Regions from separate parts of the Paenibacillus sp. G34 genome, predicted to be linked through region 1. Evidence: riboswitches for the same ligand, from Rfam matches in the RefSeq annotation. Region 1 holds a riboswitch; each other region holds the start of a gene.

Evidence for each region. Region 1 has a riboswitch for cobalamin ahead of AC1VYS_RS07280 (ABC transporter substrate-binding protein). Riboswitches for the same ligand answer to the same signal wherever they lie in the genome.
Region 2: another riboswitch for cobalamin. It lies ahead of nikB (nickel ABC transporter permease); the one in region 1 lies ahead of AC1VYS_RS07280 (ABC transporter substrate-binding protein).
Region 3: another riboswitch for cobalamin. It lies ahead of cobJ (precorrin-3B C(17)-methyltransferase); the one in region 1 lies ahead of AC1VYS_RS07280 (ABC transporter substrate-binding protein).

What each region holds. Positions count from the first base shown of each region.
Region 1 is NZ_CM166469.1:1,645,299-1,653,516, forward strand. Features, by position in the region: gene lplA (lipoate--protein ligase) at 140-1,144, opposite strand; gene cobD (threonine-phosphate decarboxylase CobD) at 1,406-2,596, shown strand; gene AC1VYS_RS07265 (adenosylcobinamide amidohydrolase) at 2,593-3,390, shown strand; gene cbiB (adenosylcobinamide-phosphate synthase CbiB) at 3,428-4,405, shown strand; gene AC1VYS_RS07275 (histidine phosphatase family protein) at 4,399-5,205, shown strand; adenosylcobalamin (AdoCbl) riboswitch at 5,392-5,540, shown strand; gene AC1VYS_RS07280 (ABC transporter substrate-binding protein) at 5,912-6,907, shown strand; gene AC1VYS_RS07285 (FecCD family ABC transporter permease) at 6,904-7,950, shown strand; gene AC1VYS_RS07290 (ABC transporter ATP-binding protein) at 7,947-8,218, shown strand, end outside.
Region 2 is NZ_CM166469.1:286,459-294,676, reverse strand. Features, by position in the region: gene udk (uridine kinase) at 1-486, shown strand, start outside; gene csaA (chaperone CsaA) at 662-991, shown strand; gene AC1VYS_RS01325 (ATP-binding cassette domain-containing protein) at 1,020-1,841, opposite strand; gene AC1VYS_RS01320 (ABC transporter ATP-binding protein) at 1,831-2,649, opposite strand; gene AC1VYS_RS01315 (ABC transporter substrate-binding protein) at 2,649-4,250, opposite strand; gene nikC (nickel transporter permease) at 4,269-5,099, opposite strand; gene nikB (nickel ABC transporter permease) at 5,106-6,044, opposite strand; cobalamin riboswitch at 6,228-6,422, opposite strand; gene AC1VYS_RS01300 (AraC family transcriptional regulator) at 6,528-7,358, opposite strand; gene melA (alpha-galactosidase) at 7,585-8,218, shown strand, end outside.
Region 3 is NZ_CM166469.1:5,874,465-5,882,682, reverse strand. Features, by position in the region: gene AC1VYS_RS26575 (uroporphyrinogen-III synthase) at 1-631, shown strand, start outside; cobalamin riboswitch at 913-1,101, shown strand; gene cobJ (precorrin-3B C(17)-methyltransferase) at 1,478-3,412, shown strand; gene AC1VYS_RS26565 (sirohydrochlorin chelatase) at 3,729-5,033, shown strand; gene cobK (precorrin-6A reductase) at 5,030-5,800, shown strand; gene AC1VYS_RS26555 (precorrin-8X methylmutase) at 5,882-6,529, shown strand.

The DNA of each region.
Region 1 (8,218 bases):
AGTGATTCAACTTAATAGATGGTAAAAATCCGGACGCGAGCACTTCGCTTCTTCATATGAATTCCGTCTTTTCCGTTAAATGTGTAATCAAAAATGCGTTCAAACAATCTATACCCATCTAAATGTCGTATTTCCTTATTTACTCTTCCAGGAAAACAAGACCGATAAAGTCTTCCAGCTCCAGGTTGCCGAAGTAATGCTTCACATCCAGACCTTCCAGTGCAGAGCGCACCTCAGTCTCGTCATAACGCTTGCCGCGTAACATGTCTTCGATATCTGCCACATCGCCAACCCCGAAGAAATCGCCGAAGATTTTGATATCTTCGATGCGTCCATCTTTGATGTTCATGCGCAGGTCGATAATGCCCACTGGAAATTTGCGAGTATGCTTCACATTGCTTTCCGGTGACAGTCCATAGTTCCAGTCCCAGTTGTTATAACGCTCCGCCGAGATTTCTTTAATCTTATCCCAGTCCTTCTCGGTCAGCTTGTACTGAGGAACGTCCTGCGGCTCCATACGGAAAATATGACGTAGTAACTCATCACGGAACTCTTCTATCGTCAGATTGGTGTCAATCAGATCACGAATGTTGGCAACACGGCTGCGTACCGATTTGGTGCTTTTGGATTTGAATTTCTCCGGATTCACATTCAAGGATGCCTGAACATGCTCCAGATTCAGATCAAACATTAGCGTGCCGTGACTGAACATGCGACCACGGGTAGCAAATTGGGCATTGCCCGAAATTTTCTTTTCGCCGACTTGCAGATCATTGCGCCCAGTCAACTCGGCATTGACGCCAAGCTCGTGCAAGGCTTCAACCACAGGCTGGGTGAATTTGCGGAAGTTATGGAAGGATTGACCGTCATCCGCCGTAATGAAACTGAAGTTCAGGTTTCCTAGATCGTGATATACCGCACCGCCACCGGAAAGACGACGTACCACTTGCACACCGTTGTCCTGAACGTACTCGATATTAATCTCTTCAATCGTGTTTTGATGCTTACCGATAATGATCGACGGACGGTTGATGTAAAACAATAGATAGCTATCATCTTCCATCGGCAGATGCTTCAGAATATACTCCTCAATCGCAAGGTTTACAGAAGGATCTGTAATGCCCTGATTATCTACAAACAGCATGGTCATTCCTCCATTAATGTATGTGAGAGGCGCGAAGCCCCTTATGTAGTGATGCTTGTACCCATGAATCAGAAAACCGAAGCTCCTGAAATTCCTCTTCTATTGTAAACGAATTGTTGTTGGGACACAAAGAAAAGACGTACATGCCCTTTATTTTGATATAACTCTTTACAGCAGATGAATTCACAAGGAATACAGGATTGACCCATCCCACACATGCCATCCATAATAAAAAGAACATACAGAGAGGATGACGGAAGAATGACCGGTTATATCGAAGTGTTCGGACATGGTGGGGATGTGGAGACAGCGGCTTCGCGGTTTGGAGGCCACGCTGCAGTTTTTCTGGATTACAGCGCCAATATCAACCCTTTGGGACCGCCCAGAGAGGTTCTGGAAGCATTGCAGCAAGGTTTGCATTCGGTGCTTCGTTATCCTGATCCGGGTCATCGGGGATTCAAAGCACTCCTGAGCGAACGTCTGGGAGTAACACAAGAGCAAATTTCCGTAGGCAATGGCGCGGCTGAAAGTATGGCATTGATTCTGCTGGCACTTGCTCCGCGCAAGGTTGGAACAGTGGAGCCAGGTTTCTCGGAATATCGCGCTTTGGCACGGCAATTCGGTGCGGAGGTCATGCATACTACAGGTCGGGTAGAGCTGAATTGGCAGGCAAGACCCGAAGATATCGAACAGTTAATGGAAAGGGTGGACTTGCTTTTTCTCGGACAGCCGAACAATCCCAATGGTGTGCAGTATCCGGTGGAGGTGCTCCACAGGTTAGCTCGTAAAGCCGAAGAAAATGATACAGTGCTCGTTATTGATGAAGCCTTTATCGATTTTATTCCAGCTTCTCGGCGACAGTCTCTTGCTCCGGATTTGGATAAGTACTCGCATGTGATCATCATTCGTTCGATGACTAAGTTTTATGCGATTCCAGGACTGCGGCTTGGTTACGCCATGGGCAACGCAAGATACATACAGGCGATGACGGAGAAACAGGTGACCTGGAGCGTCAACGGACTGGCACTTATCGCAGGAGAAGCGTGTCTTCGCAGCGGTGAACGTTTCGAACAGGAAACGATATCGCAAATTACACGTGAGCGTGTGCGATTGCATACAGTACTGGAGGCTTTTAGATTTAGCGTGACGCCAGGGGAGGCTAATTTTATTCTGGCGCGTGTGCCAGAGCCTTGGACGGCAGCTTCTATGCAGGCGGCATTGGGACAGCGAGGCATACTCATTCGTAGCTGTGCGATGTATCCGGGGCTAGATGCAGGACATGTACGCTTTGCGGTTAAAGGCGCTGAAGCCAACGACAAGTTGCTTGATGTGCTCGGAAGTGTGCTTGAACGAAGCGAGGATCAGGAAGCTGATCTGGCATCTGCCGAACAGGAGAGCCGGCAGGATCATACGCAACATACCGAAAAAATAAAGGGAGGGAAGCGGTTGTGACACTCCCGTTTTATAACTATTTTACAGATGAAAAAAGAGACGAGAATATCTATTTATCCTCTTCCTGGCCGGGTCTACGCATATTTGCTCATGAACGGCATGTTAAAGCACGGAGTCCGCAACCTTCTCTAGCACTTTCCAGCGCAGTATACGGCGGTGGTATGCTCGAATTAAATCGCGTATTTAACATCTATGTGGACAAACACTACCGGTGTGATGATCCGCCCCGTGATATCGCAGAGGCGCTGTATGAATGGCAAGAGCAAGCTGATCAGTGTGCGGGATTGCTAACTGCCGTCAGATTGGAGCATACCTCCATTCAGGAGTATACGAGTTCGGAGTTCGGACTGTTGTGCTGTACGACTGCAGGCGTATCCAATGCAGCACGGGCAGGTTCCGAGAGAACCGTGTTTGATGTCCATGGGGAAAAACAAAATAGAACTCCATATATTCCTGGCACAATTAATATCATGCTGTGGTTTAATGGACAGATGACCTCAGGGGCAATGGTCAATGCGGTTCAGACAGCGGTAGAGGCGAAAGCCGCAGCGCTTGCCGATGCAGGTGTTGCCGATTCGGAGAACGGACTTCCGGCCACCGGTACAACAACCGATGCGATTGTGCTCGCTGTACGTCAGACTACGGCAGATGATAGCCAGCTGATTCACACCTACGCGGGCACAGCAACAGCTTTGGGTGCGGCCATCGGCAGACTGGTTTATGACACGGTGACAGAAAGCCTTCAGGCCGGATTGCAATGGAAAGAAAGGAACGGGCACAGTAATGACATTTGAATTGGAGCATCTATGGACATCGTCGTTCTGGATCAGCATGTCTGGAGCTTGGATCATTATTCTTGCATACATATTAGACCGATGCATCGGAGACCCGCGCTGGATTCCGCATCCCGTTATCGGTATGGGGAAAGGCATCTCGGCACTGGAGCGTGTTATTCGGGCACGTGTGAGCACCGATGCAGGTCTGAAAAGAGCCGGAATTTTATTCCCGATCTTGATTGCAGGAGGTTCTTTTGCTGTTACTTGGGGGCTTCTCATTCTGCTGGGTCTGATTCATCCGATCTTAGCGGCTGTAGCCGAAGTTGTTCTGATTGCCACAACGATTGCTTCCAAAGGTCTGCGTGATGCAGGCGTGGAAGTTTACCGCCACTTGAAACAGCAGGACTGGCCTGCTGCACGGCGTTCACTCGGTATGATTGTTGGACGGGATACGGCACATCTGGACGAGCCTGAGGTCGTTCGGGGAACGGTGGAGACGGTGGCGGAAAATATTGTGGATGCCATTGTGTCGCCACTATTTTATGCGCTCATTGGCGGTGCTCCGCTTGCCATGGCCTACCGAGCCGTTAATACGCTTGATTCCATGGTTGGATATAAAAATGATAAATATCTGCATCTCGGCTGGGCCTCCGCTCGGCTGGATGATTGGGCGAACTGGATTCCCGCTCGCTTGACCGCTCTGCTGTTAATTGTAGGCGCATGGGTGCTAAAACTGGATGCCAAAGGTGCAGCGCGTATGGTTGCCCGGGATGCGAGGTTACATCCCAGTCCGAATAGCGGTTTTCCCGAGTCGGCAGTCGCTGGAGCGCTAGGCATCAGGCTCGGCGGGCATAACGTGTATCACGGCGTAGCTTCATTTCGCGCTTATATGGGTGAGGCTACACGGCCGATGGAGGCGGAGGATATTGTGCGAACGACCCGGTTGATGTTCTGGTCAGCGGGCGCTTTTGTGGGCCTTTGTTTCTTAGCATCCTTGGGAGTGTTTTTAGTAGGGGGGATGCTGTTGTGGTAATTAAAGAAGGGCAGGAGCAAGCTGAATCAAACTATTGTGAATCAGAACAGAATGGACCAGAGCAACGTGAATTAGAGCAGCATAGATCTAAGCAGTCTGCGGCGAAGCGAAGCATTGTACTGATCCGTCATGGGACAACATTGTGGAATGTGGAAAAAAAATATCTGGGGCATACCGACATGGGTCTGTTGCCTGCTGCACAAGAAGAGCTGGCTTCGCTGCGTAAGCAGTGTCACAACCTTAGATGGGACACGGTATATTGCAGTGACCTGCTTCGTTGTCGACAGACGCTGGCACACATTACACCGCAGATGATTGAACAGGCGAGTTTTGATCCGCGCCTGAGGGAGAATGATTTTGGGCTATGGGAGGGTCTGACATACGAGCAACTGAAGAATAATCCGTTGTATCGAAACTGGATCGATCATCCACAGGAAGTTACACCGCCTGATGGAGAAGATTGGCAAGCATTTACGGGACGGATCGATTCTTTTCTGCATGATCATATTTGGTTCGAAGCACCTGTTTCGCTACCTCTAAATGAGGTGGGTAAGTCTACTCCTGAAGCATCAGAAAAAACTTCCCGGGAGACTTCAGATACAATGTCATACAATAATTCACACAGGACACTTATTGTGACCCATGGCGGAGTCATCCGTTATATGTTATCCAGGCTCATCCCTGGTTTAGGGTTCTGGGATACACATGTAATCCCCGGACAAGCCATTCAGGTTCATATGGAAAAACAGGGAGAAAACTGGCGTGGCAGACAAGTGGATTTTCCGTTCTTCGGGTTGTAAGGTGGTGCAATATACCCTATAATCACAACAGAAGTGTGACTCGGACGGACATATTTGGTGTGATAGGCTGAGAGGCCTGAACTGACGTGATTCGTGCGAAGAGCACTGCGACTATGTTTGATCTGAATTAATCATCTTTAACGACCAAGGGTCCCGCGTGCTAAGCCAATGTTCATGATGAACAAGGACAAGCCATGATACGCACAAGGGTAAAATGGGGAAGCTGGTGCAAATCCGGCACGGTCCCGCCACTGTGAAACAGGAGTCATCCTGTAAGTCAGATTACCAGCCCTGGACGTACAAGCCGATGTTCCTTCGAGGAAAGGACAACGTTTCGGGCTATTTCTGTGCGCATGAACAGCTACCTTGCTGCACATGTACAGATAGCCGTATGCGAGACGTGATCCCTATTCCTTGTTTAAGGATAAGGGATTTTTCTTATTGCACACGATGTAGTGGAGTCATTTTATACACGTATGACGGAGAGTGCAGAACCAATTTGGAGAAACGAAGTGCTCGCCTGAAAGCTTTCTGAAAGAAAGCTACATCGAAAGCATATGCTTATCACCGGATTTTCCTTTAAATAAGGGAATCAAAAAAATCTGGGGGTAACAGCGATCGGAAAATGGTACTGCAATCGGAGTGGCCACGTGTATACAACAAAAGCAACAACAATAGTACAGATAGAGAAGGGGAGTTTAAATCAATGATTAAGAACTGGAAAGCACTCACATCACTGTTGAGCGCAGCAATGCTGGCACTGGCGCTGGCTGGATGCGGTAATGCCGCAACAAAAGAAGGAGCGGGTAATTCACAGCAACCTGCACAGGAGCAATCTCAGGAACAAACGCAAGCGGATCTGAAAACTCAATACCCACTGACCGTTACAGATGCAACGGGTGAGTCTTTCACTTTTGAAAAAGCACCAACCAAAATCGTCTCGGTATCTCCAGCTGAAACGGAGTCGCTGTTTGCCCTCGGACTGGATAATGAGATTATTGGCGTATCCGATTATGACGATTACCCGGAAGCGGCAACAACAAAAGCAAAAATGGGCGGTATTAACAAGCCGAATGAAGAATCCGTTATTGCAGCAGATGCGGATATCGTATTCGGAGGGATTTCATTGAGCGAGGATGCAGTGAAAAAGCTGCGTGATCTGGGTATTACCATTTTCAAAACGGATCCTAAATCCATCGACGATGTGATGAACAATATCGAAACCTTCGGTAAAATTACCGATCATCAAGAGCAGGCACAGAAGCTGATTACACAGATGAAGCAGGATGTAACAGATGTAACCGAAGCGGTAAAAGCCGTAAAACCGGAAGATAAGAAAAAAGTATACATCGAGTTCTCCCCAGGCTGGACGGTAGGTAAAGGTGAGTTCATGAACGAACTGATCAACGTAGCCGGGGGCATTAATGTTGCTGCCGACAAAGAGGGCTGGTATCAGATTAACGAAGAAAATGTTATTGCCTCCAACCCGGATGTCATTCTGTATACAAATGATGTTGTCGACGAAAATTCCAAAACGCTGGATCAGATTATCAAAGCACGTAGCGGCTGGGATCAAATTACGGCGATGAAAAACAATGCTGTGATTGGACTGGATGCCAACTTGCTCAGCCGTCCGGGCCCACGTATAACTCAAGGGTTGAAAGATGTTGCCAAAGCGATCTATCCTGACCTGTTCAAATGAGCAGAAAGCTGATCCTGTTCGGAACGATGGGCATGGCGCTGCTGGTGCTTACCGTGCTCATCTGCACGGGCATCGGTTCAGTGGCATTGCCCATCCGGGACATCGTTGGTATTCTCCTTCACAAAATGCCATGGGTGGGCGACTGGATTACACCTGATTGGAGCAAGGCTGCCGAACAGATTATCTGGAAAGTGCGCTTCCCGCGTGTCTTACTTGCGATGCTCGTAGGTGCTTCACTAGCAATTGCAGGGGCGGGCTTTCAAGGTGTGCTACGCAATCCTCTGGCTGATCCATTCACACTGGGGGTTTCCTCTGGTGCTTCGGTGGGGGCGGCATTCCTGATATTCTTTGGTTTGCAGTACGCTATAATTGGTATTTGGACACTGCCGCTGGTTGCTTTTTTGACTGGTGTAGTCACGTTATGGTTTGTGCTGTCTCTGGCTCGTGAAGGGCGGAAAATACCAACACACAGCCTCATTCTGGCAGGTGTGGTCATGCAAAGTTTCTTGGGGGCGGTCGTTTCCTTCCTATCGACCATGTCGAAGCAGACAATCAATGAAATTATATACTGGACGATGGGAAGTCTGGCACTACGCGGGTGGTCGTATACGACCATCCTTTTCCCGTATTTTCTGCTTGGACTAATTTTTCTATGGAGCCGGGCGCGTTCGCTGAATGTCTTGGCACTGGGTGAACGTCAGGCAGCCCATATCGGTGTTGGTGTGGACAGGCTCAAGTTATCTGTGCTGGCTGTAGGCACATTGCTAACGGCAGGAGCTGTTTCGGTTTCGGGAGTCATCGGATTTGTTGGTTTGGTTATTCCGCATATTTTACGCTTGCTGGTGGGGCCGGATTATCGCTTGCTGATACCTTTGTCTGCGATTGGTGGTGCGATTTTTATGGTATGGGCAGACACCATAGCTCGCTCCTTGCTGGCACCGACTGAGATACCGCTAGGTGTCGTGACTGCTTTTGTCGGTGCGCCGTTCTTCGCTTACCTGTTGCATCGGAATAAAAAGCTGAGGAAAGGGATGATGCCGTGAGTGCCGAGAAAGATTATGCCGCCGCTGCTCTAGTATCTGTTGTCCAGGCGGGCAAAACATACGGTGATCATCATGCCCTTCATCCTACAGATTGGCAGATCACAGAAGGAGATTGGTGGGGTGTCGTTGGCCCCAATGGAAGCGGCAAGTCCACACTACTCCAGCTTATAGCAGGAACGGAATCGTTAAGTGAAGGCCAGATCCGCATTGCTGGTCGTGATATCGGATCTTACAGCCGTAAGGATCTGTCTCGGATGATCGCGGTTTT
Region 2 (8,218 bases), 1.4 Mb from region 1:
CGCAGACTGACAAATTACGATCACCCGTTTGCTTTTGATAACGATCTGTTGATCGAACATCTCACCCTGTTGAAAAAGGGCCAACCAGCGTTTGCTCCCGTGTATGACTTCACCATAGATAACCGCGCTGCAGGCGAAACGATTGAGCTTGCACCGAATCACATCATCATTGTCGAAGGATTACATGTGCTGATTGATGAACACCTTCGCACACTGCTGGATATCAAGGTATTTGTAGATACCGATTCCGATGTGCGCATTCTACGCAGAGTACTGCGTGACATGGAGGAGCGCGGACGCTCGATTCAATCCGTGTACAAACAATATCTCGAAACGGTAAAACCGATGCATGATGCGTTCATCGAACCGTCCAAAAAGTATGCGGATATCATCATCCCTGAGGGCGGGCATAATGAAGTAGGGATTCAGATGCTGTCCATTCTTACCGAGAAATATCTGACGGGAGAAAACTGGAACAGATCATAATCAAAGTTGCATAACTCCTATTGGAAACTCCTTCACTAGTATCTATAGGGAGAATTCCTATAGAGAATCACGACAGAAATCCAGGTTACGATACAGCGTAATCTGGATTTTTAGTTTGTTATGACGCATTCTTCCTTTATACTGAATGTCACAGTTCGTTGAAGGGAGTTTACTTATGGCTACTTTTGAAGAGTTTATGCAACATGACATCCGAGTGGGTACCGTGGTGGATGCCGAACCTTTCCTGAAGGCTCGTGTTCCCGCGATTAAGATGAAAATTGACTTTGGCCCGCTCGGTGTAAAGAGTTCGAGTGCTCAGATCACCCACCGTTACACGCCCGAGATGATGATTGGCAAACAGGTCGTTGCTGTCGTGAATTTTCCACCTCGGCGGATTGCCGGTTTCGTGTCTGAGGTACTTGTACTGGGCGGTGTTCCCGGCGAAGGCGATGTCGTTTTAATCTCTCCGGATCAACCTTTACCGAACGGAACGCCAATTGCCTGATCGTCAGGCTCTACGATTTTTTCAAAGGTTACTCCACACGCTCCCGCATCTGTATATCACCCTTCAACTCTCTAAGCGACAGAGTGGAGGAGATCAGACTTCGGGTATATGAATGATTCGCCGCACTGGTCAGCTTGGAACTGTCCACTACCTCCACCACTTTCCCTTGATGCATGACTGCAATACGGTCACTGACTTGCTGTACCACCGCGAGATCATGTGATATGAATATGGAGGAAACACCTGTCTCCCTACGCAGTTCCATGAGCAGATCCAAAATCTGCTGCTGGATGGACACATCAAGGGCAGAGGTAGCTTCGTCAAATAGAATGATCTCAGGCCGTACGCCAATCGCACGAGCAATGACGGCTCGCTGCTGCTGACCGCCACTTAATTCATGCGGATATTTATCTGCATCCAAAGCAGTCAAACCAACTCGTTCCAGCAACCTGCGTGTTTCCTGGACAGCCTGCTGGCCCTGCATCATTTTATAATTCAACAGAGGCTCACCGATAAACATACCCACCTTCATGCGTGGGTTAAAAACCGCGGCAGGCTCCTGAAAGACCATCTGAATCTGCTTGCGCATCTGACGCAGCTTCTCGCCTTTCAGACGGGTGATCTGCTGCTGACGGTACCACACCTCTCCTGAAGTCACCTGTTCCAGATGAGTTACACACTTGGCCAGAGAGCTTTTGCCACTTCCGCTCTGCCCGACAATCCCCAAACACTCACCCGGATATAAATCCAGATCTACATTCTGCAGAGCTTGGACTGCCTGCCGCCCTTTCAACTCATAGGTTTTACATACGTCACTCAGTTTCAGAATGGGTGATCTGTCATTGATCATGCATGCTCCCCTCCAGTTCAGGTACAGCCTCCAAAAGTTTGCGGGTATACGCATGGTCAGGATTCGAGATGACACGCAGCGTATCTCCCAGTTCCACCAATCTGCTATCTAACATCACACCGATGCGGTCAGCCATATGAGCAGCAACAGCCATATTGTGCGTCACCAGGATCATACCTGTTCCCTTGTCGGCACAAAGCTTGCTGAATTGGCTCATTACTTCATTTTGGGTCGTAACATCCAGCGCACTTGTCGGCTCATCCGCCAGCAGCAGTTCCGGCTCCAGCGCAGCAGCCATCGCAATCGCTGTCCGCTGCTTCATCCCCCCGCTAAGCTGGGAAGCATACGAATGCAAGACTCGTTCAGGATCATCCAGCTCCATACGGGCAAGTGTGCGGACGGCCAATCCCCAGGCCTCTTTCCGGGACATGGGAAAATGGGTACGAATCGCCTCCACATACTGACTCCCGATAGTTCGAATCGGATTCAGATAGGAACCGCTGTCCTGAAATACCATCGCGATTCGTTTGCCGCGCATCCCCCGCCAATTCTGCTGTGAGTCCCGTAGCAATACCCGATCCCGGAAAGTAATCTCTCCACCGGTGTATTGTCCACCTACAGGCAGCAGTCCCAGTAAAGCCCGGATAAGGGTAGACTTCCCGCTGCCACTTTCACCTACAATGCCAATAATCTCTCCCTGTCTCATGGAAAAGGATATATCCTGCAAGGAAGGAATCCCTTCCTTGTAACTCACAGACAGGTCCTTCACCTCAAGCCAAGGTGTTGTTTCTTCACGCAGCTGCATCATCACTGCTCAACCTTGATATTGCGATCAAGAAGATAGAAATCAATCGGGTACATTGTGGCGCCCTTCACATTACTTTTGCTGACAATATTAATGGGTGTGTACGTCAAAAACATATAAGCCGCATCGTCCAGAATCATCTGCTGCGCTTCTGCTGCCAGAGCATACCTTTTCTCCACATCGAACTCCGAGTGAAGACGCTCGATCAGCTGATCTAACTTCGGATTGCTGTATCCGCCAACATTCCACTCCGCTCCCGTTTTGAAATAAAAGTCCAGAATATACTGCGGATCACCCGTGATCCCTGTGTTAATGCTCGTCAGAGCAAGGTCATAATTCCCGCTCTTCTGATGGTCGGTGAGGTCCTCATACGAAGTTAGCTCCAGACCAACACCAATCTCCTTAAGCTGGGACTGCATCGCAGCAGCCACAATGGAATCCGACTCGTATGCTGAGTTTAGAATGAGTTGCAACGATAGCTTTTTCCCGTCTTTGTCCCGAATGCCATCTCCATCTGAATCCTTGTATCCGGCCTCATCCAGCAATTGTTTTGCTTTCTCAGGTTCGTAATCGTATCCTTTGATTTTGTCATATCCAAAAGGCAAAGCAGAGGTAAATGGCCCTTTGGCTGCTTGTCCACCAACCAGTGTATTCGCGTACATTTCGCGGTCAATTCCGTAAGATATAGCACGGCGAACCTTTACATCGCTTAGCAGTGAATGGGTCGTGTTAAACCACACAAACTGCGTACGGAGGCTCGGAATTTCATCAATCGTATATTGTGTTTTATCCTGAAAAAGAGGCATCTGGCTGCGTCCCACATTACTCGCTACATCAATTTCCCCTGATTGCAGTGCCAGCGCCCGTGTATTATCATCCTTGATGTATTTCAGTGTCATTGTATCCAGATCAGCCGCGCCACCCCAGTATTTATCGTACTTTTTCACCTGAATCTCCTGGTCGGGCGTATATCCTGTAACCATGAACGGCCCGGTAGCGATGGGCTCACTCTTGAATTTTGATGTGTCTGCACTCGTATCCACGATAATAAACAGCGGCTCTGCAATATTGCCTAGCAGTGAGGCATCTAGCTGTGTTGTTTTGATCGTCAGATCCTGCCCCTTGGCAGTCATTGACGCAATTGGCAGTGTGGATTGACCTCTCTCATTCAGCGAGATGGAGCGTTCGATTGATTTTTTTACCGCATCCGCAGTCACGGGATTGCCATTATGGAACGTTACCCCGGCCCGAATATGAAAATGCCATGTTGTATCATCGATCCGATCCCACTTATCGGCAAGTTTGGGGACGATCTTCATCTGCTCATCAAACTGAATCAACGTCTCTCCAATAGCCGCGCGCGTCAGCGTCCAGCCGTTCCATTCCTCCGCAGGATCAAGGCTACTCCCCAGCCAGAACAAGGCCACATTCAGATGTGATTTCTTGCCCTCACCAGCCGCACCACTCGCATCCACCCCTGCCTTTTTCCCCGTAGCATCGGATGATGAAGGTGTTGAATTTTTGTCGTTACCACAGGCCGCGAGCAACAGAATAGTCATCATTGATATGATAGCCAGTAGCCATGTTTTTTGAAACTTACCCATACTTCCCATTCCCCTCAGTTACACTGTATTTTTCTTGGGATCAAGCACATCTCGCAGACTATCCCCCAGCAAATTAAAAATGATAACCGTGCTAAATATCGCAAGCCCCGGATAGATTAACAGCCAAGGCGCAGTCTGCAGATATCTTCTACCTTCATTTAACATCGCTCCCCACTCGGGATCAGGCGGCTGTGCACCAAGTCCGAGAAAGGACAGTCCCGAAATCGACAACATCATGCCGCCCACGTCCATCATCGCCATGACGATCAAGGGTGGCAACATATTCGGCAGAATCGTTCTACTAATGATCTGGATTTTACGCGCACCGCTGAACGCGGCGGCAGTGACGAACTCTTTTTGCTGAAGAGAAATGACCAGGCTTCGGGCCATCCGTGCATACTTTGCCCACCAGACAACTGACAGTGCGACCACCGTGTTAAATAACCCCGGCCCTAACATGCCTACTACGGCAATAGCAAAAATCAAACCCGGAAATGCCATCAACGTATCGCACAGCCGCATCAGCAGCGTATCCACCAGCCCTCGCAGAAAACCTGCGACGACACCAACCGCTACGCCTAAGCTGAAAACAATCCCGATCATCATAAATGTAAGCAGCAGAGAGGTGCGTGCTCCATATAAAAGTCGGGACAGGACACATCGCCCAAGCTGATCCGTACCGAGTGGATATTCGGGGCTGGATGGCTGCAACACTTTGGCAAAATTCGTAGCAAGTGGATCGTGAGGCGCCAGAAGCGGCGCAATCAGAGCCAGAACGATCCAGCCTGTGGTCAGGGATAGCAAGAGAATAAATAGACGACGTTGTGTCAGATATGCTCGAATCTTCATCACCATCTACACATCCACATCCAGTTGAATGCGCGGATCGCGAAGATGTGTCCAGAGATCCACGATCAGATTCAGGGTGACATAGATGACTGCCATCCAGATTACATAACCCTGTATCAGGGGGTAATCGCGGGTGAAAATGGCATCCACCGCCATCTGTCCTACTCCCGGCCATACGAATAAACTCTCCACAATTGCTGCTCCGCCAAGTAGTGCTCCTGTTGTCATGCCTAGCAAGGTCACAATTGGCAACAGTGAATTGGGCAAAATATGTCGCCAAATAATCATTGATTCCTTCACACCTCTTGCTCTTGCACCCACTACGTAATTCTGGCTTGTCTCCTCCAGCATGACCGCACGAATCTGCCGGCTGTATTGGGCGATCAATGGAATCGCGAGTGTCGCAGCAGGCAGGATCAGGCTGTTCCAGCCGGAACTACCCATGACCGGCAGCAGCTTCAGCTGCACACCAAATACCAGCATCAGCAACATCCCCAGCCAGAAGCTCGGCATGGATAGACCGGCAAACGAAAACAGGCGAATCACATAATCCAGCCATTGATTCCGGCGTACAGCCGAAAGAACTCCGAGCGGAAAGGAAATCAAAATCACCAGAAGCATTGCGCTCCCGGTTAACTTGAGCGTTGCTGGAAGGCGGGCCATTAACACATCCAGCACTGGACGGTCATATTTATACGACGTACCAAAGTCTCCAGTGACTACTTGTCCCAGCCATGTGCCATACCGAACCAGAAATGGCTTGTCCAGCCCAAGCTCTGACCTCACCTGTCTGACCAGTTCATCCGAAGGTGTGACTCCGGTAGACATCAGCATCAGTCTGGCGGGATCTCCAGGAGACAGATACGTTAATAGAAATGTCAGGAAGGTGATTCCAAACAGAACGGCGACCAGTTGTAATAACCGTTTAACGATATATCTGCCCAATAATAAAACGCCCTTCCCGGTTTAATGCGCGTGTACGCCTTCATTTTCATTCCATTCAATACAAGCCAATTCAATCCAAAAAAGCGCCCTTCTCCGTTTCACGGGATAAGGACGCCTTAAATAAACAGATTTTCAGAAAAAATCATGCTCTTTAAACACCTTCCTATCTCCCGTAGGGTACTGCTGTGTTTGTCCAACCTGGCAGGTCTCCTGGCTCCAGTATCATTGCCATAACAGCTCCTTCCCGGTCTTCGTAAGACCAGTGGATATGCTGCCTGACTCCTCTGTTACAGTGGCGGGACCGCGCCGGCATCACACCGGACTTCCCTTTTAAGCTTCTACCCCAGCGGGTAGAGCACCAAGTTCCACGTATTCAATTCACTAAAATTTGGTATCTGTTACACTTCTGTATCAGTATAGCGGCATACGGAATAATGTTCAAAACTTTTCTTTCAAAATTTAAAATCATGATTGCGGCTAATCTCACACTCGCGAGCCCTTGGGTGACACCCCCGTCACACGTTTGAACATTTTGGAAAAGAGCAGCGGGTCGGTGTATCCAACGGAGTGGGCTACTTCACTCACAGACAGCATCGGGTTACGAAGCAACTCCGCTGCACGATTCATGCGATACTCCAGGAAAAAGGCTTGCAGTGACTTGCCGTATCGCTCTTTGAACAACCCCGATAAATACGTTCGATCCAGTCCTACCGCCTGTGCGATATCCAGAATGGAAGTACGCTGGCTATACCGGTTCTCCATAAACTGCACAGCCTGCCGAATATAAGTCTCTTTCGTCGAAAGGAGCGGATTTTCTTCTTCTTTGATCGGTGAGGATGCGATTAATGCCGCCATAAGTCGGTATAACAGACTTTGATGTAGCACATCCCCTCCTGCAACAGAGCTCGTTCCGGCCTGAAGCATCTCGTCATACAGCGCTGCCATCATATTCTTATCATGAGCAGTAAATACCGGGTGCTCCTCGCTTAACTGTGCACGTTGCATAAAAGCCTTCGCCTGTACACCTCTGAAGCCAAACCATGAATATGTCCAAGGCTCCTCAGCATCGGCCTCATAATGAATGACCGTGTCGGGTAATATGAGAAATCCTTGGCCCTCGCCCAGAGGATATTCCCGATCTCCCATATATACCGTACCATGACCCTCATGTACGTAATGCACAATATAGGAATCACGCACCCCCGGCCCCCAATAGTGGGCAGGATCACATGCCTCCCATCCATAAAATAACAAGACCAGTTCCATCTGCGTCCAGCCGGCAGAGACCACATTCATTTCCACTTTTCGACTCATGTTTCCCCTCCTTTTGACGATGAGGTTAAAGATATCTTAATGTGAGCTCACATATTCCCTTACCAGTACACACAATAAATTATAACAGGTAGAAGAGAGGAAATCTTGCTAAAAACGAAAACAAAAATGGGATTATGCCATATTTGAGAGGGTTTGAGCCATAGTGATATGGGCCTGTTCGGCCTATAGTTGGGGTACAACATTTTTCGGGAAGGATGAAGTTGAAATGAACAAAATTACGTTTCTCGGTGCAGGCAGCACCGTTTTTGTCAAAAATGTATTGGGTGATGTGATGATGACGGAGGCCTTGCAGGACTTTGAACTGGCCTTGTTTGATATTGATGCTGAACGTCTAAGTGACTCGGAGCGTTTGTTAAAAAGTTTGGCTCAGTCGCTAGGAAGCCGCTGTTCCGTTAAAACATACCATGATCGCAAGGAAGCGCTCCGCGGAGCTAAATATGTCATCAATGCCATTCAGGTGGGCGGATATGACCCGTGTACGATTACCGATTTTGAGATTCCGAAGAAATACGGCCTGCGTCAAACGATTGCCGATACGCTCGGCATTGGCGGAATCTTCCGTAACTTGCGTACCATTCCGGTGATGCTGGACTTCGCCAAGGATATGCAGGAAGTATGCCCGGATGCCTGGTTCCTGAACTACACGAACCCGATGGCTGTACTCACTAATGTCATGAACGTACATGGCGGAATTAAAACGATCGGTCTGTGTCACAGTGTACAAGTCTGCGTACCTCATCTGTTCGATACGCTGGGGATTGACCAGACGGGTGTCGTTGCTAAAATTGCTGGTATTAACCACATGGCCTGGTTGCTTGAAGTGACAAAGGATGGCGTCG
Region 3 (8,218 bases), 2.2 Mb from region 1:
GGGTATGGGACTGGATGCTTTGTTCGACATGGCTGAGGACATGGATGTAGCCGGACAACTTCGGAATGTATTGGCTGAATCGTGTATTGCAGCCCGAGGATACAAAACGGTGAATGCACTCAAGAAACTGAAGCTGACTCCATTGGTACGAGATGATGATGGTAGTACGGACGGTTTGATTCGGGAATTTGGCTCGCATGATCTGGCAGGCAAAAAAGTGATGTTACAGTTGCATGGGGAAACGGCTCCCAAACTGGTTCGCTGGTTCGAAGAACAAGGAGCTGTTGTGCGGCAGGTATTGCCGTATCGTCACGTGCCGCCGGAAGAGGCAGAACTGGAGCAACTGCTAAATGAAATCATTCAACATAAGCTGGAGGCTGTGGCTTTTACAAGCGGGCCGCAGGTTAGGTTTTTGACGGAATATGCAACTTCCCAAGGCAAGCTGCAGCAGATGCTGACGGCTTTCAAAGAAGGTGTAGTCCCAGCCTCGGTTGGTAAAGTTACGGCGAATGCCATGCGTGAGGAAGGTATCGAAGCGCTGGTTGTGCCGGAAGAGGAGAAGATGGGAGCGCTCATCGTTGAACTGGGACGTTATTTTGCCGCGAATCCGGTGGGTGTCCGGGAAGATTAATAAAGAGAGCATGCACAGGGCAAGAGATAATTAGATGTTCGGAGTAAGGCCTCAGTATGAATATTGAAAGATCGCGAGATAGCGGTATGAAGAATCGCAGACGCAATTCGTATACAGGGGAGTATTAAGTTTAGAAGAAATTACATCAGTTATATGGATGGATATATAAAGGTTCTGATCCGTTTGCGGATCGGAGCCTTTTTTCATTTTTATCCAAAATTAATGTTTAGGACAATCTGGAGAAGCGTGGACATTATTTCCTGACCGATGGTATGATGAAGACAATATGAAAGCAGCAAGGTGCTCTTGCATAAAGCAAGAGGTAACAGGGAATCGGGTGCAAGTCCCGAGCGGTCCCGCCACTGTAATGGTGAAGCGTTTTCCATGTAAGTCACTCGGTATACCGGGGAAGACAGGAAAGAACGCTAATGATCCAGAGCCAGGAGACCTACCTTGCGTGTGTCACCAAACCCTTCGCGGAAAGGAGTGGTGTACGATAAGTTCGGGAGAGGGACAAACCGTGGTTTGTTCCGTGAGGCTCTATATGGGCTGTTATGGCTGCGTGTATTTCCTTATTTTGGGGAGTTGCAGGCCTGGTTTCCTGAGTGTAAGTACATGCGCATCTCATCCGTGATTAGGATGGGATTTTTTTGTTTTTTCGGACAGGAACGAAGTTGCGAGTTAAGTAGAAGAAATGATGTGTTACAGGGCAATAAGGTGAAAGAGGCATACTGTATTGCAAAAACTTTGGATCGTCGTTAAGAAGAAACTTTCTTGAAGTGGACCTTTTAGATAAACAAGGTTGGGGCATTAATCGTGTTACAAGTGGAGTGAGGGGGAAAAGGGATGCAAAAGCAAGGCAAGTTGCTGATCATCGGTTTCGGTCCAGGTGCGATGGAGCACATAACGAAACGGGCACTGGATGCATTGCAGGAAAGCGAGGTCATCATTGGATATAACACCTATGTGGATCTGATCCGGCCTTTGTTGAATGGACAAGCCATTGTGCGTACAGGCATGACGGAGGAAGTCAGCCGGGCACAGGAAGCGGTTAGACAAGCGGAAGCGGGCCACATCGTTGCCGTAATCTCCAGTGGGGATGCCGGGGTGTATGGCATGGCAGGGCTTGTGTACGAAGTGCTCATTGAGCAAGGCTGGAAGCCGGATACTGGCGTAGCTGTCGAGGTTATTCCTGGTGTGTCGGCTATTCAATCGTGTGCGTCCTTGCTTGGTGCGCCTGTCATGCACGATGCGTGTACGATTAGCCTTAGCGATCATCTGACACCATGGGAAACGATTATTCGGCGTGTTGAGGCAGCGGCTTCGGCCGATTTTGTGATTGCTCTGTATAATCCCCGCAGTGGACGACGGACACGCCAGATTGTAGAAACGCAAGAGATGTTGCTTCGTTACCGTGATCCGAAGACACCGGTTGGCTTGGTCAAAAGTGCATATCGGGAGCGCCAGGACGTGGTCATGACAACGCTGGAAGATATGCTGAATCACGATATCGGCATGTTAACTACCGTGATCATCGGCAATTCCTCGACCATGATGTACGAAGGACTCATGGTCACCCCGCGCGGATATCAGCGGAAATATACGCTGAACTCCGCGGAACAGCCGCTCAGACCCCATGAGCGGCTGCGCACCGAAGCCGAGCCATGGTCGCTCGGCGCACAAGAAGCCCGCGCTGCCGCCTCCGGCGAGGCAGCGGGCGATAGCGCGGCCCGCGATGCGCAGGCCGCGCCAACGGCGGAGCCAGCCCTGCGCGGCGCCAGCGCCGGAGCGGGCACGGCTCCGCAAGGGCAGCCGCCCGCAAGCGCATGGGCGGCGACCCCGCCTGCGGCAAGCCCGGCGCGCGGTGCTGGCACCGCCGTGCTTGCCGCAGAGCGGCCCGCGTCCGCGGCGGCGGATGCCGCACCGCGCGCTGCCGCTGTGGCGCCACGCGCTGGCGCAGCCGAGCTCGCAGCCGAGGCGTTGACGCGGCTCGCGGCAGGCGGTGCGCTCGCCGGCGAAGCGGCAAGCCGCTGGCTGGACGCTGCGGCGTCAGGCCCGGCAGCCGCAGGCGCGCAGGGCGCGAGCAGCGCTACGGCGCTTGGCACCGCTGCTGTGCCCGTGCCGGGGCGCAAGGCGCCGCTCTTTGAGATCGGCGTATCGCCCGGCGTGGGCAACAAAAAGTTCACCGCCGCTCAGATGGCCCTGCTGGCGCAGTGCGCAAGCGAGGATGGCGAACTTGAGTATACGCCAGAGCACCAGATCATTCTGAGAGTGCCGACGTTTGAGCCGGATGCGCTGGTGGACGAGTTACGTGCAGCGAACTTTATCGTGGTGCCAATTGGGGATGTCATCAAGGTCAAAGCCTGTGACTTCTGTAACCTGGAGAAAGACGATGCGGTGCCGATGGCTAACCATTTGCAGGACGTCATCGGTGGATTATCCGCTCCGAAGGAGACGAGCGTAGCATTAAACGGCTGCGGTATGGCTTGTTACGGGGCGGTGCTGGAGGATATCGGTATCGTTTATCGCAAAGGCGGTTACGATCTGTTCCTGGGTGGCAAAAAGTTTGGCCGCAATGCACATCCGGCTCAGCCTGTGGCGGAGGGCATTCCAGGAGATCAGATTGGCGGTATCGTAGAACGCATTGTAGCGGAGTACAAGGAAAAAGGCCATCCGAACGAACGTTTCCACAAGTTTTTCAAACGGGTTGGCGTCATTCAAGGCTTCCGCCATGTGGATGCGCCAGTGACCGTTGAAGTTAATCCGGTATGCGGTGACTAGGACGTGGGATTGCCGGGCCGAGCAACTTGAAGACGATGAAAACAACATGATGTTGCAGTCATCGAATCAATGAGAATGAGAATAAGGCAATGATATATTTTTGAGCCAAAAATGATGACGCGGCAGTCATAACTGCGGTAGAACATGTAAAACAACTCGGCTGAAGCCCAGCTGATTGTGATAGATATTAACATTCAAAGCGGGACTCATTACAGCATTAGATATAGATTAAACTTTTCTTCCTTGGAACCGAGTGGGGAGCCTTACGAATATGAGAAATCCGATCTGCGGATCGGACAGAGGAGGAAATACGAAGATGGATGCAATTTTGTTGGTGGGACACGGGAGCCGTGATCCCGAGGGGAACCGCGAGTTAAAGGAGTTTGCACGTGAGGTCGCTGAGCAAGCACCGGAGAACACACTGGTGGAAACCTGTTTTCTGGAATTAACCAGACCAAGTATTGCGGATGGGGTTACTGCTTGTGTAGATCGAGGCGCGACACGAGTCGTACTCGTACCGATTATTTTATTTGCTGCGGGTCATGCCAAGATTGATATTCCGAATGCCATTGACCGTGCCAAAGCGCGTTATCCGCAGGTGCAGTTTATATATGGCCGTCCAATTGGTGTGCATGAAAAAGTCGTGCAAATCATGCAAACCCGTCTGCAAGAAGCACAGCCTGTGCGGATTGCATCTGAAATCGAAGGTGGAACAGATACAGCAGTTGCAGTGGCCGCTCCGCCTGCTACGGTGACTGTAACGGATGAGGAGACAGCCGTGCTTGTACTGGGACGGGGAAGCAGTGACCCGGATGCCAACAGTGACTTTTTCAAAATGACCCGTATGCTGTGGGAGAAGTTGCCGTACAGATGGGCAGAAAGCAGCTTTATCGGCGTAACCCAGCCTTCTTTCCCGGATGGATTGGAACGTTGTCTCTTGCTTGGTGCGAAAAAAATTATCATCATGCCGTATTTCCTCTTTACCGGAGTGCTGATTAAACGCATTGATGAGATGACGGCTGAATTTGCAGCCGCACATCCCGACATTCAAGTCGAAATCGGTGGTTATTTTGGCTTCCATCCGAAGCTCGTAGAACTGGTACTGGAACGTGCTCACGAGGGATTATACGGTCGTGTGACAGCCAACTGTGACAACTGCCAATTCCGACTTGAAGCGGCCAAACACCATCATCACCATCACGACCACGATCATGATCACGACGACCATCACCACCACCATGACCATGACCACAGTCACGATCACCATCATCATGACCACAGCAGTAATCATCTTCATGACCATCACCATGATGATCATAGTCACAGTCATGGACACGATCATCATCACGCAGATCAACATGTCCACAGTCATGATGAGCATACACATCACGACCATGATCATAGTCACGACCACTCCAAGCATACTGTTGTCGACCATGAAGCTACGCTTGATTTCCATCATGACCATGATGAAGAATTGCATCATTCGCATCACGAACATGTAGGAAACCAGAACAGCCAGAAGCATGACCAAGCAGGGATAACAGAAAATGTACAACAACACGCATCCTCCGCTCAAGCACAGGTGGCAGCAACTTCCGAGCAGGTGAAGCGTTCATGATTTTCATGTTGTGTGGTACAAGTGATGCACGCGAACTAGCGGTTCGGATCCAGCAGCAAGGCCATGAAGTGCTGACCTCCGTTGTGACCGAAAGTGCAGCCCAAAGTCTGACCGAAGCCGGTTTACCTGTGCGGACAGGGCGATTGACAATAGAGGCAATGGTGCAGCTGATTCGTGAAAAAAATACCCCTGTCCTTGTGGATGCAAGCCATCCTTTTGCCGAAGAAGCCCATGCGAATGCCATGGAAGCCGCGAAACAAGCGGGCATCCCATACATTCGTTACGAACGAACCGGGCTTGCTTATGATGACCATGAACTATTGCATGTCTTGTCATCTTATGATGAAGCAGCACTCAAGGCCAAAGAGCTGAAAGGCTCCGTCATGCTGACGACAGGCAGCAAAACCTTACAGATCTTCACCAAGCACCTGCTCGGTGATCCGGATATAAGACTTGTTGCACGCATGCTCCCCCGTCTCGACAATATGGAGAAATGCGGTGAGCTGGGCGTAGAGCAACGCAATATTATTGCGATGCAGGGGCCTTTTTCGAGAGAAATGAATGAGGCACTTTACAAGCACTATGCAACAACGGTGATGGTCACCAAGGAAAGCGGTAAAACCGGAGCCGTGGACGAGAAAATCCAGTCTGCACTGGAGCTGGGCATTCATGTTGTGCTGATCTCACGTCCAGAGGCGGAGTTTGGAACCGTATTTGATCATTTTGATGGTGTACTGGACGAGCTGAAAGGGATTTTGGGGCAGTAATCTGCCCGATAGGCTTAATTTGAATAGTGCAACTTTGAACGGCTTGATTGTAAATATCGAAAGAAGAATGGAGTGATTCGGGTGGATTTTAAAACAGAGTTTAAACCGCTGACCGTGCAACCTCAGGAAATTGAAGGTAAGAGCTTTGAGATGATTACGGAGGAACTGGGTGAGCACCCGTTTACCGATGAGCAATATCCGGTTGTGCAGCGTGTCATTCACGCTTCGGCTGATTTTGAACTGGGCCGCAGTATGGTGTTTCACCCGGATGCGATCCAGGCAGGAATTGCGGCGCTACGTGCAGGTCAGTCAGTCATTGCCGATGTGCAGATGATTCAGGCGGGTGTGAGCAAGGATCGTATTCGCGGTTTTGGTGGCGATGTGCATGTACATATTTCCGACCCAGATGTGATGGAGGAGGCGAAACGTCTCAACACCACTCGTGCCATCATCTCAACGCGCAAAGCAACCCAAATGTATGAAGGCGGAATCTACGCCATTGGTAATGCGCCCACCGCGCTGCTTGAGCTGATTCGTCTTGTAAAAGAGGGTCAGGCTAAGCCAGGGCTCATTATCGGCATGCCGGTAGGTTTTGTATCCGCTGCCGAGTCGAAGGACGAGCTGCGCAAGCTGGACATTCCTTTTATCACTAACATCGGTCGCAAAGGCGGCAGCACAATCGTCGTGGCAGCACTTAACGCAATCTCGTTGATGGCTGTAAAGGCATAGAGCGGCGGGAGTACTAAGGCGATTTGCCTCGCTCGACCAGTGAGGTCAAACGAAATCTAACTGATCTGATTAAGTCTGCTTAACCAAGGCCGTGCTGCGTCCTAATAAGAACTGGAAGAGTCTTCACTGAGGACTATGTCCGAATCTGTTAAAGTCCAGCAATTTCTAACGATCACCAGGAAGCTTATTTTGCGTAAAATCCCTCTTTTGAAATTCTAACGATCCTGAGGAACGCTATTTCACTGAAAATCATTCGAAAATGGCTAAAATGCCATCTTTTTGGAGAAATAGCGTCTCCTGAGATCGTTAGAATCCCAGCGAGGGCAAATTGGTCCAAATAACGTTATCTGTGATCGTTAGAGCTTAGCCGTGAGTGAAGTGGGTGTTATGTGAATGAGATGCTTAGCATGCAAGCCACCAGAGATTGGAATTCCTCTTCAGCAATTTCTAACGATCACCAGGAAGCTTATTTTGTGTAAAATCCCTTTTTTGAAATTCTAACGATCCTGAGGAACGCTATTTCACTGAAAACCATTCGAAAATGGCTAAAATGCCATCTTTTTGGAGAAATAGCGTCTCCTGAGATCGTTAGAATCCCAGCGAGGGCAAATTAGTCCAAATAACGTTATCTGTGATCGTTAGAGCTTAGCCGTGAGTAAAGTGGGTGTTAAGTGAATGAGATGCTTAGCATGCAAGCCACCAGAGATTGGAATTCCGCTTCAGCAACTTCTAACGATCACCAGCGACCTTATTTTGCGTAAAATCAGCCTCTTGAAATTCTAACGATCCTGAGGAACGCTATTTCACTGAAAACCATTCGAAAATGGCTAAAATGCCATCTTTTTGGAGCAATAGCGTCTCCTGAGATCGTTAGAATCCCAGCGAGGGCAAATTAGTCCAAATAACGTTATCTGTGATCGTTAGCGCTTAGCCGTAAGTGTAGTGGGAGTTAAGTGAATGAGATGGTTAGCATGCAAGCCACCAGAGATTGGGATTCCGCTTCAGCAATTTCTAACGATCACCAGGAAGCTTATTTTGCGTAAAATCAGCCTCTTGAAATTCTAACGATCCAGAGGAACGCTATTTCACTGAAAACCATTCGAAAATGGCTAAAATGCCATCTTTTTGGAGAAATAGCGTCTCCTGAGATCGTTAGAATTCCAGCGAGGGCAAATTAGTCCAAATAACGTTATCTGTGATCGTTAGCGCTTAGTCGTGAGTGAAGTGGGCGTTAAGTAAATGAGATGGTTAGCATGCAAGCCACCAGAGATTGGGATTCCGCTTCAGCAACTTCTAACGATCACCAGGAAGCTTATTTTGCGTAAAATCAGCCCCTTGAAATTCTAACGATCCTGAGGAACGCTATTTCACTGAAAACCATTCGAAAATGGCTAGAATGCCATCTTTTTGGAGCAATAGCGTCTCCTGAGATCGTTAGAATCCCAGCGAGGGCAAATTAGTCCAAATAACGTTATCTGTGATCGTTAGAGCTTAGCCGTGAGTGAAGTGGGTGTTAAGTAAAATGAGATGGTTAGGTGCGATCGCCAGTGAGTGTAAGTCTAGTCGAGCAACGTCTAGTAACCTCTAACGATCAACAATGGTTAGTGTACATTTATTAGCGTCTCAGTTGTTGAGTACGACTAAAAATCGATTAACTAATAATCGATTAACTAACAATTCATACAAGAC